Regions from separate parts of the Planococcus sp. FY231025 genome, predicted to be linked through region 2. Evidence: riboswitches for the same ligand, from Rfam matches in the RefSeq annotation. Region 2 holds a riboswitch; the other holds the start of a gene.
The links. A riboswitch is a leader RNA that binds a small molecule or an ion and turns the genes downstream of it on or off. The one in region 2 is predicted to bind preQ1.
Positions count from the first base shown of each region.

Region 1 (4,212 bases), on a different contig from region 2:
AAAAATATAGCCTTTTACCCTGCAGCCCAAAGCCCATTTTGGCTGCTTTTATTTTTTTAAGAAAAAAGGGCTAAACAGAAGCGTTTTTGAGGCTTTTTTGCTACAATCAATGCATCAAAGACCCTCAAGCCTCGGATTATTGCCAGTCATGAAGGAGAGGTTCAAATGGAAGACAGCAGCATACCGCCCACGGTGCCCCTTAAAGTCATGTCGTTCAATGTAGCCCACGGCCTCGGGATGGACAATAAAGTCGATCTTGAAAAAACAGCGCGTGTCATCGAACAAGCACAGCCGGATATCGTCGGTTTGCAGGAAGTCGACCGATGCTTTACGGCGCGCAGTTCATTCTGCGACCAGGTCAGCTGGTTTGAAAAACGCTTGGGCATGAATGCCGCATTCGGCCCGAATCTGGATTTGGAGCCGTTGGACCCGGCCATGCCAAGACGCCAGTACGGCAATGCCATTTTAAGCAAGTATCCGATCCAGCACACGGAAAACCATCTGATGGTGAACATCGACGGACCTGGAGCGGCAGGTGAACAGCGGGGGATGCTGGAAGCCGTTATTCAGGTAAAAGGGGCTTTTGTTCATTTCTTCTGTACGCATCTGTCATTGGAAGAAGAAGAGCTTCAAGTGAACGTTCAGCAGATTCTGGAGATTGCGGAAAAAAGCCGATTCCCTCAGATTCTCGCGGGCGATTTCAATGCGGTGCCTGAAAACCGGCACATCCAGCGATTAAGCAGCCGGTTCCATGATGTTTTTTCGGATTTGGGGAAAGGGGATGCCTTCACATACCCGACACCGGTTCAAACGGTTTCAGAAAAAGAGGATGTGAAGCCGATGGCACGGATCGATTACGTGTTTGCCGGCCAGGAAGTCCAAGCAGAAAGAGCTTCTGTGATTAAGACGGACGCATCCGACCACCTGCCGATTGTCGCAGAACTGGTTTTGAAAAAACCTGCAGACAACAAAGGGCAGGGCTTTAAGACAGAATTCGGAGTTGTTCCTACCGCTGTAACATGAAGAAGCACTTATTCTATTCGGTACCTGAAAAAATAAAGCCGGCCGCAAATTCATGCGGCCGGCTTTTCTGATTCAGCGGTTCGTGATCGTTTCCGGATTCATGTCGTGGTTCATCATCCGATACGACGCCATTTCTTCGTATTTCGTGCCGGGTTTCCCGTAATTCGTGTAAGGGTCAATCGACAAGCCGCCGCGCGGAGTGAATTTGCCCCACACTTCGATGTAGCGCGGTTCAAGCAATTTGATCAAATCGTTCATGATGATGTTGACCACGTCTTCGTGGAAATCGCCGTGGTTGCGGAAGCTGAATAGGTATAATTTCAGCGACTTGCTTTCCACCAATTTCTTGTCGGGAATAAAGCTCAAGTAAATTGTTGCGAAATCCGGCTGTCCCGTCTGCGGGCAAAGGGAAGTGAATTCCGGGCAATTAAACTTCACGAAATAATCGCGTGTATGCAGATTATCAATCGCTTCCAGAATATCCGGATCGTATTCGAATTTATACTTTGTGTTTTGATTGCCGAGAAGCGACAAGTGGTCCAGTGTGTCTTCGTTTCTTCCTGCCATAAAAAAGGCCTCCTTCAAGTATCCGACTTAAGAGAGGCCTATAAAAAACGGAAAAAGAAAAAGCCGAATCGCATGTGGATTTGGCTGAGTTTCGTCAATCCATAGTTTTTTATAGAGGGTGAAATGCTATGAACCTCTCCCGTCGCCGGGTTATTAAATTCTTTCAACCTAACTCATAGTAAAAGACTTTTGATTGGCTGTCAAATCCTTCTTTCCTCCGCTGCTATAGCGGCCTGCACCATATCCCCTTCCTTGTTTGAGAGAATTCGCCTAAGGGTAAGTTAGGAAGAAAAGCCCGGCACAAGGAGGCGTTCCGGAGATGGCACCAATTAAGCCGATTCCCCAGGAAAAAGGGGCGGACCATATACTTGCTTTGTTAACGGAAGGATATTTGTTCATACCCAACCGGTCGCGGAAGTTTGGGTCGGGTGTCTTCCAGACGCGCCTGCTCGGACAGAAGGTGATTTGCATGGCCGGTGAAGAAGCGGCTGCCCTTTTTTATGATGAAAGCAAATTCCGCCGAAAAGGAGCGGTGCCGAAGCGCATCCAAAGGAGCCTTTTCGGGGAAAAGGCCATCCAGACCTTGGATGATGGCGAGCATAAGCACCGGAAAGCCCTTTTCATGTCTTTGATGTCGCCGGCCCAGTTGCTGGCCTTGAACATTTACGTAACGGAAGAGTGGGAGGCGGCTGCCCGGGAATGGGAAAAGCAGGAGACCATGGAATTTTTTAAAGAAGCGGAGCATCTGATGATGCGGGTGGCCTGCCGCTTTGCAGGCGTGCCGCTGAAAAAAGAAGAAGTGGAATCGCGGGCAAGGGATATGGGGGCCATGATTGATGCCTTCGGCGGAATGGGTCCGCGCTACTGGAAAGGCCGTACTGCACGTGACAATTCTGAAGAATGGATAGAAAAGATGGTCAAAGGGGTCCGGAGAGGGCTATTGCCGGCGATACCGGGGACAGCGCTTTTCGAAATGTCCTGGTACAAGCAGCCGGATGGCAAAAAATTGCCGAGCCGGCTTGCGGCGGTCGAAATCTTGAATATCATCCGTCCGATTGTAGCAATCGGGCGCTACGTCACATTCGGTGCTGTAGCCATGCATGAACATCCTGAAACCCGTTCGGCGCTTTCAGACGGCCCCACGGATTTCAGTACCTGGTTCGCGCAGGAAGTCCGGCGCTATTATCCGTTCGGCCCTTTTACGGGAGCAAGAGTGCGGAAGGATTTCATCTGGAAGGATTACGAATTCAAAAAAGGCACGCTTGTACTTTTGGATTTATACGGAACGAACCACCACCCAGATCTCTGGGAGGAGCCGGAAGTATTCAAGCCGGAGCGGTTCAACGGTTGGAGCGGCAGCCCGTTCAGCTTCATTCCGCAAGGCGGGGGTGAATATGAAATGGGGCATCGCTGTGCAGGCGAATGGGTGACGGTCGAAGCGATGAAAGCAAGCTTCGATTTCATCGCGCGAAAGTTAGATTATGACGTCCCTCCGCAAAATTTGCAGCATAGCCTTGTGCGCATGCCCAGCATTCCGAAAAGCCGCTTTATCATCCAGAACATCCGGCTCATCGACTAACAGCAGTTTGCCTTCCGCTTCCAATGCGGAAGGCGACTTTTTTAAGCCGCGATTAGGAAGCAGGAAAGGGCGGAGAACTATGGCAGAAGAAAAGATGGTGCAGCTGCCCAAAAAGACGGCTGCCTGGATAGAAGAGGCACTGGGCGGCACGCGCCGCATATCAGGAGCCGTTGCCTTGCGCGGCAGCACATCCTCAGATGTTTATGAAATCGAAACAGTAGGAGAAGAAGGGCGGTCGGGGTATGTATTGCGGCTGTTTTCGAAAACGGATTGGCTGGCCATAGAGCCCGACCTGGCCAGGCACGAAGCGGCCAGTCTAGAAATGGCGCAGCAAACCGGCTTGCCTGTTCCGCAATTGGTCGCTTTTGAAGAAACCGGAGACCCGTGCGGACTGCCGGCTGTCCTTATGACCAAATTGCCGGGAACGCCCGTACTAAAGTCTGAAAATGAAACCGATTGGCTTGAAACGATGGCGGCGGCCCTGGCAGAGATTCACCGGAACGAGGCGGATGGGTTCGCATGGGAGTATTTTTCATATAACAATGCGCTGACTCTCGACCGGCCCGTGTGGTCTCGCCATCCCGATGAATGGATGCGGGCCTTTTTTATCGTCGCCGGCGTCCGGCCGGAAGCAAAAGAACATTTCATTCACCGGGATTTTCATCCGGCAAATCTGCTTTGGTCTGATGGCCGAATCAGCGGGATTGTGGACTGGATCAATGCCTGCATAGGGCCGACCGGCATCGATGTGGGGCATTGCCGCCTCAATTTAGCCCAATTGCACGGCGTTTCGACAGCAGACTGCTTTTTGGCAGCTTATCAAAAAATCGCAGGAGAACAGTTCGAATACCATCCTTACTGGGATTTACTGGCGCTGACCGATGGATTGGACGGACCGCCAGCTGTCTATGCCGGCTGGCAAGCTTTCGGCATGACAGGACTGACCGATGAATTGATGCGCCACCGGCTGGATGAGTATTTGCTCAGCCTGCTTGACCGGTTCGACGAACGTTGAAGCTCAGCAGGAGCCAGGTTTGATTTCG
Region 1 is NZ_JBQJJG010000014.1:54,298-58,509, forward strand. Features, by position in the region: gene ACTL32_RS17680 (endonuclease/exonuclease/phosphatase family protein) at 1-10, shown strand, start outside; gene ACTL32_RS17685 (endonuclease/exonuclease/phosphatase family protein) at 166-1,023, shown strand; gene queF (preQ(1) synthase) at 1,096-1,590, opposite strand; PreQ1 riboswitch class I at 1,686-1,733, opposite strand; gene ACTL32_RS17695 (cytochrome P450) at 1,910-3,169, shown strand; gene ACTL32_RS17700 (phosphotransferase family protein) at 3,249-4,184, shown strand.
Region 1: linked by a shared signal. The riboswitch ahead of queF (preQ(1) synthase) and the one ahead of queC (7-cyano-7-deazaguanine synthase QueC) in region 2 are both predicted to bind preQ1.

Region 2 (4,212 bases):
TCGTCGCAAAGAGATGGCTCAAACTTCCTTAGAGCCATCTCTTTGCCGCTGGCGAGCGCCAAGCCTCCTCAGTCGCTTCGAAAACCTTGTGCTCCTGCATCGCTTCGCTAGCTTCGTCGCAAATGGTTGAGCAAATTCCATTTGCTCAACCATTCCCTGCGGGGTCTCGGCTGTCTCGCTGTCCCGCAGGCAAGACTTACCCGAAGCCTGCGAGGGCAAGTCTTTGCGACGAGCTTGCGCAGGAGCAGTACGGTTTTCTCCGCTGTTTTGCTCCATATCTCAGTTAGCACTGTTAAAACGGATAAAGTTACCAGCTTTTAAAGAGCGAAACCAGCGCCGGCGCGTCCACGGGCCGGGCGAAGCTATGAGACGGGTGTTTTTCCCGGCTCATAGCGGGAGCCATGCCCAAAGCGGGGTAAAAAGTTCATTTTTATTTAGACGCCGCGTTTATTGCCCCAAACCAGGGTATGAAGCTGCGGGAGCACTTTGGCATCATTCATAATATGGGAGCGGACAGCCAGATCGATCAGCCATTCGTAGCGTTCCAATAACGATGCAGTCAACCGGGCGTCGTCCGTTGTAGCGGTGTCGCTGTTGCCCGTCTGCAAAAAGAAAGGGACTGCCGGATAGCGCAGGTGGAGATCTTCTGCATATTTGAAATCTTCTTCGTCGAATATGACAACTTTTAAAGTCGCATTGGCATCGGCCAAGTTTTCAATGAAGTAATCGAGTTTCGTGAAATCGGTCTGCATGCCGGAACTTGGGGGCTTCGGCGATAAGGTGATGTCATCAATCTCGCGCATCCAGTCCTGCCAAAACGAACCCTGCGTTTCCACGCCGACTTTCCAGCCGTTTTCATGGCAAAGCTCGACCAATCGGCCGATGCCTTTATGGAGTGCCGGATTGCCGCCGGAAATCGTGACGTGCGAAAAAGCGCCGCCGCCGATTGCTTTCAATTCTTCTATGATTTGTTCAGGCTTTTTCGAGACGCTCGTGCCGGTGCCGTCCCAAGTGAATTTGGAATCGCACCAAGAGCAGGAATAATCACATCCGGCTGTGCGCACGAACATTGTTTTCTGTCCCATGACCATGCCTTCGCCTTGGATTGTTGGGCCGAACACTTCCATTACCGGTATCTTCACTGGAGGCCCTCCTTGCGCGGACGGTAGACGACATAGCTTGTCGGCGTTTCGCGTACGATGATTTGAAGGCAGTCCGGCCGGTTGTCCGTCGCTTTCAGGAGCCCTTGGATGCTGTGCCAGATCTGCTCGGCCAGCAACTCGGTTGTCGGAAACTTGTTTTCAAATTCAGGATGGTTGTTCAGCACCGAATGGTCGTATTTTTTATGGATTGCCCGTTTGAGCTTTTTAAAGTCAATCAAAAATCCGGTCGCATCGAGTTCATTGCCGCCGATCGTCACATTGACGAAATAGGTGTGGCCGTGCATTTCCTGGCACAGGCCGGCGTCTTCGCTCGGGATGAAATGCGCAGCTGAGAAGTTCAGGTCCTTGTTCAGCTCGAACCGGTAATCATGCGGGACGGAAGGATAGAATTGCTGCATCATAAAGGCTCACCTGCAGCTTTCCGTGTTTTATATTCGGCCAGCCCTTCGTTGCGCAAAACGCACGCCGGACATTCGCCGCAGCCTGTGCTTGAAATGCCGTTATAGCAGGTCAAAGTCTTCTCCTGCACAAAGTCCAATGCGCCAAGCTGATCGGAAAGGGCCCAGACTTGGGATTTATCCAGCCACATAAGCGGTGTGTGGATGATGAATTGCTTGTCCATAGCCAGATTCAATGTCACGTTCAGCGACCGGATAAACGTGTCCCGGCAATCGGGATAGCCGCTGAAATCGGTCTGGCTGACACCTGTTACCAGATGGCGGGCCCCAATGGCATCGGCATATACCGCTGCAAACGATAGGAAAAGATGGTTTCTGCCGGGAACGAATGTTGAAGGCAATTCACCTTCTTTAGCGGAAACTTCGATGTCGTCGCGCGTCAGCGCATTCGCTGATAGTTGGTTGATCAAGGTCATGTCGAGCACTTTGAATGAAACACCGAGTTCATCGGCGATTTTTCGTGCGCATTGGATTTCAGCTGAATGGCGCTGTCCGTAATCGAATGTCACAGTCGCTACTTCGCTGAAGTTTTCTATTGCCCAAAACAGGCAAGTTGTACTGTCTTGGCCGCCGCTGAAAACGACAACCGCTTTTTCTTTTTTCAAGTGAAACATCTCCTTAGTTTTTTAGAGAGGGAGTTTGCGAACCTCTTTTTTTCAGAACATCGTTAATAATACCATAGGGCTGCATAAAAATGGTACGGCTGTTTCATCCATTGCTAAAGGGAAAGCAGCGCTTTTGTCGAATCAAGTACAGGAGTACATTATGGAAGGCTGGAAAAGGACGACATGGAAAAAGTGAAAGCAGCTCTGGATGAAATATGGGCAAGGCAGCCGGAAAGCCGAACCATCATCGCCATCGATGGGCTTAGCCGCTCCGGCAAAACGACTTTGTCGGACAGGATGGCGGAATATTTATCGGTGCAGAACGTACCTTATAAACTGTTCCATATCGATGACTTGATCGTCGAACGAAAGCGGCGGTACGGAACCGGCCGCGCTGAGTGGCAGGAATATTATTTTATGCAATGGGAAATCGAAACCCTTCAAGAACAGTTCTTAGGCAAACTGAAAACTGAAACGGAAATCAGTCTTGCTTTTTATAATGCCGGCTCGGACAGTCATGTAAGCAAGAAAATTCGGCTTCCGGCAACCGGGATTGTCCTGATTGAAGGCGTATTTCTTCAACGGCCGGAATGGCGGCCTAATTTTGACGCCGTCTTCTACTTGGATTGTCCCAAAGAACAGCGATTCGAGCGGGAATCCGAAGCAGCAAAGCGAAATAGCAGGAAACTGGCCGACAGGTACTGGGCAGCGGAGCAGTATTATGAAGAAACCGTAAGGCCGAAAGAGCGGGCGGATTGGGTTATTCAAAGCGGTCGAGAGATAGGAGAGACAACATGAAGATCAGCAGCAGGATTTGGATCGTTATAGCCGCGGCAATTGCCGCAATCATTACATTAACCGTCTGGTATTTCTATTTCAAGGAAAACGGAGAAGGTGAAAACGGAAACACCGCTATGGGCGCCAGTGCAACTTACGAGATCGAACTGTCCCTCAATGAAGCGGATGAATTCGGGATCAGCACCGTCATAGAAGTTGCCAATGAAACGGAGGGGCCGTTCGAAGACATCGGGTTCTATTTTGTGCCCAATGCCCTGAATTCCGATGAAACGGCGGACTTGCCGCAGGAAGCTGCCGAAACGGCTATCGGCTCCATAAAAGTCGGGGGCGAAGAGGGAGAATACACGCTTGAAAACAACGAGCTGCTGGTGGAGCTCGCGGAGCCGCTTGAGCCAGGAGAGAAAGAAACCATCGAAGTGGTTTATTCACTGACGCTGCCGGAAAACGGCATGCGGCTGTCCCAGGACGGCAACAATTTCTTTTTGGCGCAGTGGTATCCGATGCTTGCCCAGTTCGACAATGGCTGGGATATCGAACCGTTTGACATGGACGGCGAATCCTACCATACCGGATTCGGGGACTTCCGGATAGACTATCAATTGCCCCGGGAGTATTTGGTCGCGAGTTCTGCCACTGACGGCGAAGTGCAGCCATCCGTTTCAGGGACACTCGAGGGGGACCGCATCAAAGATTTCTATCTCGCGCTGATGGACCCGGAAGAGTGGATCCATGAAACGGTTTCTGTTGAAGGAGCCGAGCTCCGCTTGTTCATGCCGGACGATCCGGAGCTTCTGGAGGAGTCGGCGGTCATGGCGGAAGCGGCTTACGTGTTTTTCGAAGAACGGATCGGTGACAATCCGTTCCCGGAACTCGATATCATCGGAAATGACGGCTATATGGAATACCCGAACATCATTGAAGTTGCAACCACTTGGGATGCCCTGGATTCCGTGCTGGTCCACGAAATCGCACACCAATGGTTTTATTACATCGTCGGCAATGATCCGTTTGAGGATGCGTGGGTTGACGAAAGCATCACGGAATTCGCTGCTTCACTGTTCCTGTCGGATTATTACGGGGACGAAGAATACGGCTTCAGCTCGGCGGAGGCTGCAGCGAATGCCTACCGCCAGGAAAAGTACGCCAATTTGCCGTTGGATGAATTCGTCGGGGCACAGTATTTATCGA
Region 2 is NZ_JBQJJG010000005.1:113,625-117,836, forward strand. Features, by position in the region: gene queE (7-carboxy-7-deazaguanine synthase QueE) at 435-1,127, opposite strand; gene queD (6-carboxytetrahydropterin synthase QueD) at 1,139-1,564, opposite strand; gene queC (7-cyano-7-deazaguanine synthase QueC) at 1,561-2,226, opposite strand; PreQ1 riboswitch class I at 2,234-2,277, opposite strand; gene ACTL32_RS06950 (kinase) at 2,410-3,024, shown strand; gene ACTL32_RS06955 (M1 family metallopeptidase) at 3,021-4,212, shown strand, end outside.